DNA from 3 places in the Hansschlegelia sp. genome. Region 3 is predicted to be linked to each of the others. Evidence: predicted binding sites of a transcription regulator. Region 3 holds the regulator's gene; each other region holds the start of a gene.
What was found. The regulator LexA, encoded in region 3, represses DNA repair genes until DNA is damaged. The targets are predictions, from matches to a motif close to TGTTCNNNNTGTGTTCNG.
Positions count from the first base shown of each region.

Region 1: VM780_RS09150 (putative DNA modification/repair radical SAM protein) is a predicted target of LexA. The motif match lies at 1,062-1,079, and genes of this name have one in related genera.
Region 2: VM780_RS09205 (DNA repair protein) is a predicted target of LexA. The motif match lies at 1,255-1,272, and genes of this name have one in related genera.

Region 1 covers NZ_DATLJK010000013.1:176,078-178,337, forward strand. Annotated here, with positions in the region: gene VM780_RS09150 (putative DNA modification/repair radical SAM protein) at 1-1,026, opposite strand, end outside; gene VM780_RS09155 (peroxiredoxin) at 1,129-1,614, opposite strand; gene VM780_RS09160 (protein-disulfide reductase DsbD domain-containing protein) at 1,672-2,260, opposite strand, start outside.
Region 2 covers NZ_DATLJK010000013.1:185,008-187,267, forward strand. Annotated here, with positions in the region: gene rfbB (dTDP-glucose 4,6-dehydratase) at 1-99, opposite strand, end outside; gene rfbC (dTDP-4-dehydrorhamnose 3,5-epimerase) at 123-674, opposite strand; gene VM780_RS09205 (DNA repair protein) at 1,276-2,151, shown strand; gene VM780_RS09210 (DNA polymerase Y family protein) at 2,033-2,260, shown strand, end outside.
Region 3 covers NZ_DATLJK010000004.1:51,254-53,513, forward strand. Annotated here, with positions in the region: gene VM780_RS01660 (ComEC/Rec2 family competence protein) at 1-695, shown strand, start outside; gene lexA (transcriptional repressor LexA) at 689-1,402, opposite strand; gene glp (gephyrin-like molybdotransferase Glp) at 1,530-2,260, opposite strand, start outside.

The sequences.
Region 1 (2,260 bases), on a different contig from region 3:
GCCAAGCCCCGGGACGCGAAGCAGCTCCTCGCGCGAGGCGCGGCCGACATCGAGCGGAAACCGCTCCCGATGGCGCAGCGCCCAGGCGAGCTTCGGATCGACCGCCAAGTCGAGCATGCCGCCGCCTTCGGTGATTTCGTCGACGGAGAAGCCGTAGAAACGCATCAGCCAGTCGGCCTGGTAGAGCCGGTGCTCCCGGACGAGCGGCGGCGCCTGCAGCGGCAGGGTGGCGCTCGCGTCCGGGATCGGACTGAAGGCCGAATAGTACACGCGCTTCAGCCGGTAGGAGCCGTAGAGGCTTGCGGAGGTTCCGAGGATCGCTCGATCGTCGGACGCGTCCGCCCCGATGATCATCTGCGTGCTCTGGCCGGCGGGCGCGAACCGGGGCGCGCGCCGCTCGGCCTTCGCCTCTTCGATCCGGCCGCGAAGTCCGGCCATCGTGCGGCGCACCGCCCGGATGTCCTTTTCGGGCGCGAGCTGCTTCAGCGCGGTCTCCGTCGGCAGTTCGACATTGATCGACAGCCGATCGGCGTAAAGCCCGGCCTCAGCGAGCAGCTCCGGAGATGCGTCCGGGATCGTCTTGAGATGGATGTAGCCCTTGAAGCCGTGCTCCAGCCGAAGCGTGCGGGCGATGCGGACGACCTGCTCCATCGTATAGTCGGGGCTTCTCACGATGCCGGAGGAGAGGAACAGGCCCTCGATGTAGTTCCGCCGGTAGAAATCGAGGGTCAGCTTGACCACCTCGGCCACCGTGAACCGCGCCCGCGGCACGTTGCTGGAAGAGCGGTTGACACAATAGAGGCAATCGAACGCGCAGGCGTTCGTCAGCAGAATTTTCAGCAGCGAGATGCAGCGACCGTCAGGGGCGTAGGAGTGGCAGATGCCAGCGCCTTCCGTCGAGCCGAGCCCCTGTGGACCCGCGCCTTTGCCGCCTGCCGAGCTGCGCTTGTCTGTTCCGCTGGAGGCGCATGAGGCGTCGTATTTGGCCGCGTCGGCCAGGATCGCGAGCTTGCGGGCGATGTCCAAAACAGCAGGTCCTCCAGCGACGGCCTCCTGTTCTATGTACCCTTTTTGTTCACATCAAGGGGTATGGCGGTACGCAAGCGCCGTTCGCGTACCGCCAAACCGTCAGAGAGCCTCCAGCAGGCGCTCCGCGCTCGAAAGATCGGCTTTGCCCGGCTGGTCCTCGACCGCGAGCTGCGTGACCGTCATGTCGTCGAGCACCATCGCGTAGCGCTTCGACCGGATGCCGAGCCCGCCGGCGGAGGCGTCGAGCTCCAGGCCGATCGCCTTGGCGAAATCCGCGCTGCCATCTGACAGGAACTCGATCTTGCCCTTGGCGCCGGTTGCGTTCGCCCAGGCGTCCATCACGAACGGGTCGTTGACTGCGGTCACTGCGACGACCTCGACGCCCTTGGCCGCAAGCGCGTCCATGTTGTTGAGGTAACCCGGCAGGTGGTTCTTGTGGCAGGTCGGCGTGAAAGCGCCCGGAACTGCGAACAGCACGGCTTTTTTCCCGCCGAAAATTTCGTCCGCCATGACGGTTTCGGGGCCGTTCGGCCCGAGGCGGCGGAAGGTGGTGTTCGGCAGCCTATCGCCGACTTTGATCGTCATGGCCGTCTCCTGAGGATCGCGAAGCCGCCGTCGCGGCCTCCAAGAAGTTCGCGAGACTTAGGACCTCGGCTTTATGGCGTCGAGGGGCACGCGCGTCTCGATCGCCTTGCCGGCGGCCACGAGCGTAAGACGAAGGCCCGTTGCGGGCGGATCCGGCTCGTCCAGAGGGATTCGGAACGCCGCGCGCCCCGAGGCTGGCTTCTCTATCAACTCGGGCGCCGCGACATACGCGCCGTCGCCAGTTTCGGCGAACAGCTGCGGCGCGCCGCCGCCTTCAGGAGCGGCGACCTCTATCCGCAGCGCCGGCGCATCGGCCTCAGGGATCTGGGTGACGGAGGCGATCGCGACCGACGCCTTCGCGCCGAGCGGCTCCAAAACGGGAAGTTCGGCGGCGGCCGCCCGAACTTCCTCAAGCGCTGGCCCCGGCTTGGCGCCATCCGGGGCGAGCTCGAGCTGCGCCTCGGCATGCGTCGGCACGCAGATCCGTTCGCAGACGCCGTAATCCGCCACCAGGCGAAGCGTCACCGGCGCAGCCGGGTCTCGAGGCACGATACGGACCGGCAGCGTCACGGCGCCATGGTAGACATTCGTCACCCCGTCCTCGTCCGTGTTCCGTTCGGGAGCCGGATAGGAGATCGAGGCGGAC
Region 2 (2,260 bases), on a different contig from region 3:
AGCCTCGGTCGTGTCGAGCAGCCGCCGCACCACGGCCGAACCGATGAAGCCGGCGCCGCCCGTGACGAGGATCCGGGCGTCCTTGAGGCGAGGCGGCATCGGCTGCGGATCCCGGGAGGTTTTCAGAAGAGATCGCGCGCGTCGGCGAGCAGCGGCGCGCGCAGGTCCTTGTCGGAGAGCCGCGCCTCGGCCGGCGCGACCGGCCATTCGATGCCGAGCGCCGGGTCCGCCCAGAAAATCGCGCGCTCGCGCTCCGGCGCATAATAGCTCGTGACAGCGTAAAGCACCTCGGTCTCCGGCTCGAGGGTGCAAAAACCATGCGCGAAGCCCGGCGGAATGTGCAGCTCCGCGCCCGAGGCGGCGGTGAGCGTCACCGCGACATGCCGTCCGAAGGTCGGCGAGTTCCGCCTCAGATCGACCGCCACGTCGAACACCGCGCCGCGCAGGACGCAGACGAGCTTGCCCTGCGCTGCGGGCGCGAGCTGGTAATGCAGGCCCCGCACGGTCCCAGCGGCCGCGGAGCGCGACCGGTTGGTCTGCACGAAGTCGACGAGAAGCCCTTCCGCCTCGAAGGCCGAGCGCCGGAAACTCTCGAAGAAGCTGCCGCGCGCGTCCGGAACGAGACGCGGGCGTATTTCGACCACGCCGTCTATCGCGTGCCGGACGAATTCCATCGGCCTCTCCGTCAGGGGCTTCGACCCGCTAAGCCGGAACGGCCGAAGAAGCAATCGGGCCCAGCGCAGGTTCGGCCGCCGGGCCGCCGATGGGTAGTGTCTCGGTTTGAGTTTTAATGCCGCTTGATCGTCATAGTGGTTCATTCTCTACGCCGTAGCGCCCCGCTCGCCTCACGGCTGAGAGCTTGACCGGGAACCTTGCGACCTCGCCGTCATCGTCCTCAGTGATCGAGACGACGCGGACAGGGGGCGGCTCGCGGCGAGCTCCGGGCCTCCGCGCACGCGGCCTGAGACTCGGTCGCCTTCAACATGGGCGGGGCTGATAGCCCCGGTTCAAAGCTCGCGGCGTAGCTCGGCAAGGCTGCGGCTCCCAAGGGAGGAGCTCGGCGTGGCGGGAGTACTACCGCGCGTCCCGCCAGTCGCCAGAGAGACACGTCCTCTCTCTCGCCGATCGGCAACCGTACCAAAGATTTCCAAGTGGCCAAATCGCCTGAGTCCCTAGCCAATTCCAGCGCCCGAAATTCAAACTAGACACCACCTGCCGAGGGGCCGGTTGACTCCCTTCCTGAGAGGATTCCATAAGAACAAAACAGGAACTTTCATGTGGCGGAGCGGCATGGGCGCGGCGGAGGAGACGCTGGGCGCGCTGCGGAGCGCGCTCGCCCGGATCGAGGCCGAAGCCGGACGGCCGCCGGGAAGCGGAGGCCGTGTCGCGCTCGGGGTCGGGCCGGTGGACGAGGTTCTCGGCGGGGGGCTGAGGCGCGGCGCGCTGCATGTGGTGACGGCGGCGTCGGCCGCCGCGGCGGCGGCCGCGAGCGGGTTCGCCGCCGGGCTTGCGGCGCTGGCGATCGGCGAGGGGAGGGCGGTGTTATGGATCCGGCAGGACATGGCGGGGCGCGAGAGCGGCGAACCCTGGCCGCCCGGCCTTGCGGAGCTCGGCCTCGACCCGGCCCGCATCGTGCTGCTCCGGGCGCCGGACGCGGGCGCCGCGCTCAAGGCGGCGGAAGCGGGGCTCGGCTGCCGCGCCTTGGCCGCCGCCTTGATCGAGCCTTACGGGGCCTTCAGCCGGTTCGACCTTGTGGCGGGCCGCAGGCTCGCGCTTGCCGCCGGCCGGTCCGGGGTCATGGCGCTGCTGCTGCGGACCGACAGCTCCGGCTCCGCGCCGGCCGGGCTTTCGGCCGCCGAAACGCGCTGGCGGGTGGCGCCGCTCGCCGCCCCGGCACTCGAGGATTGGGGGCGTCCTTGCGCCACGGTGGAGCTTGTCCGCAACCGGCTCGGCGCGCTCGGCCGCTGGCCGCTGGAATGGGCGGCCGATGACGGCCGCTTCCGCCTCCTCAAGCCCGACGCCGCTTTGGCGGATGACGCCGGCCGTCGATCCGTCGGCGCGGGGCCGGCGCATCCTGGCGCTCGCCCTGCCGACCTTGTCGATCGACCGGGTACGGCGGCGGGAGGCGCTTTCCGGCGGCGCGCCGGATGAGCGCCCGCTGGCGATCGTCGAACGCGCGGGCGGATTGCTGCGCCTCGTCGCGGTCGACGCCCGGGCCGCCGCATCCGGCTGCGTCGCCGGGACGGCGCTCACCCAGGCG
Region 3 (2,260 bases):
CGGGCGCCCTCAGCCTCTTCGCGCTGGGGATCGCATGGCTCTGCCTCTGGCGAACGGCGCTGCGCTGGGGCGGGCTCCCGATTCTCGGGGCGGCGCTCGCGCTTGCGGCGTTTCCGGCGCGGCCGGACGTCGTGATCGACGCATCGGGTCGGGCGCTTGCGGCGCGGGCGCCGGATGGCCGGCTCGCGCTGCTCGGCGCCAGCCCGGGCCGGTTCGCCGCCAAGGTCTGGTTTGCGGCCGACGGCTCGCCTGCGCCGACGCGGGACGCCGCACGCGACGTGCGGTGCGACGCCTATGGCTGCACCGCGCCCCTCGCGGGCGGTGGCGTCGTCGCGCTGTCGTGGGACCCGAGGGGACTGGAGGAGGACTGCCGGCGGGCGGCGCTTGTCGTCACGCGCCTTGACGCGCCGGCGGCCTGCGCGGAGACGGCGGCGGTGGTTGACCGAAGAATCCTCGCAGCGACCGGCGCGCTGAGCCTCACGCGCTCCGGCGATGGCTTTTCGGGCGTCGCCGCCCTCGACCCCGCGGGCTCAAGGCCATGGACGCGCCAGCCCCCGACGCCGCCTCCGGCCGCCGCTGCGCGTCTGGCGTTCGCCCCGACGGCGCCCGTCAAGGACCTCAGGCCTCCGCCGGTCGACCCCACCGGTTCCGCCGAGGCGGAGGAGGAAGACGAGACCTCTCCGGACGATCAGTAGCGGCGGATCAGCCCGACGAGCCGTCCCTGGATGGCGACGCGGTCGGGGCCGAAGATCCGCGTTTCATAGGCGGGGTTTGCGGCTTCAAGCGCGATCGAGGCGCCGCGCTTCCGCAGCCGCTTCAAAGTGGCCTCTTCCTCGTCCACCAGCGCGACCACGATGTCGCCCGTGTCGGCGGTGTCCTGACGGCGGATGAGGACGAGGTCGCCATCCAGAATGCCGGCCTCGATCATCGAATCGCCGCGCACCTCGAGAGCGAAGTGCTCGCCGGTCGACAGCAGGTCCGGAGACACCGCGATCGTGTGGCTCCTGGTCTGGATCGCCGAGATCGGCACGCCGGCGGCGATCCGGCCCATCACCGGCACATGCACGGCCGAGCGCCGATCTTCGCCGTCGTCGTCGTTCGAAGAAGCGGGCTTGAGCCGCCCGAGATTGCCTTCGATCACGCTCGGCGAGAACCGGGGGGTCGGCCGCGTGACCGAGGGGGCCGCGGCCTCTGGCAGCTTCAGCACTTCGAGCGCGCGCGCCCGGTTCGGCAGGCGCCGGATGAAGCCGCGCTCCTCGAGAGCCATGATGAGCCGATGAATGCCCGACTTCGACTTGAGGTCGAGCGCCTCCTTCATCTCCTCGAAGGAGGGCGGCACGCCGGCCTCCTTCAGCCGCTCATGAATGAAGCGCAGAAGCTCGTACTGCTTGCGGGTCAACATGGGCGGGTCCGCGACGGTGCAAAACAAATCATGAACAGAAATCTACCTGTTCTAGATGTGTTCTGCAACAGTTAACGTTCGGTTCATGCCGGGGCGGACGTCGGGAATCCGCTCCTGCGCTTCGGCTTCAGAGCGGATGCGGCAGAGGCAGAATCATGCAGGGATCGCCCGCCCGGGCAGCGGCCGCGCCGGCCGGGCGAACGAGCAGGCATTCGGCTTCGGTGAGCCGCCGCAGCATGGACGAATCCTGCCGCGGGAAGCCAGTCGCGACGGCGACTCCATCCGGATCGAAGGTCAGGGCGGCCCGCAGATAGTCTTCGCGATGGTCGTTGGCCGGCATGTCCCGGCCAAGCCGCCCCGGGATGATCTGCGGCTCGATGTCGGCGCGCCCCGAGAGACGCCGAAGCGCGGGCATCAAGAACAGCACGGCGCAGACGATGGCCGAGACGGGATTGCCGGGAAGGCCAAGCGCCAGCATCTCGCCCCGCCGCCCGGCCATCATCGGCTTGCCGGGCCGCATCGCGATCTTCCAGAAGTCGAGCGCGACGCCGCAGGCCTCCAGCGCCGGCCGGACGAGGTCGTGGTCGCCCACGGAAGCGCCGCCGAGCGTGACGAGGACATCGGCCCTCTCGTCGATGGCGCGCTCGATGGCGGCGCGGATCGCCGCTGGATCGTCCGGCGCGACGCCGAGATCGAGCGGCAGGCCGCCTTCGCCGGTCACGGCGGCCGCGATCGCAAAGCCGTTCGATGCGAAGATCTGGTCCGGGCCAGTCTCTGCGCCGGGTAGGGCGAGTTCGTCGCCAGTGGCCAGAATCGCCACGCGCGGCCGCCGCGCGACGGGGACCGAGGCGTGGCCGA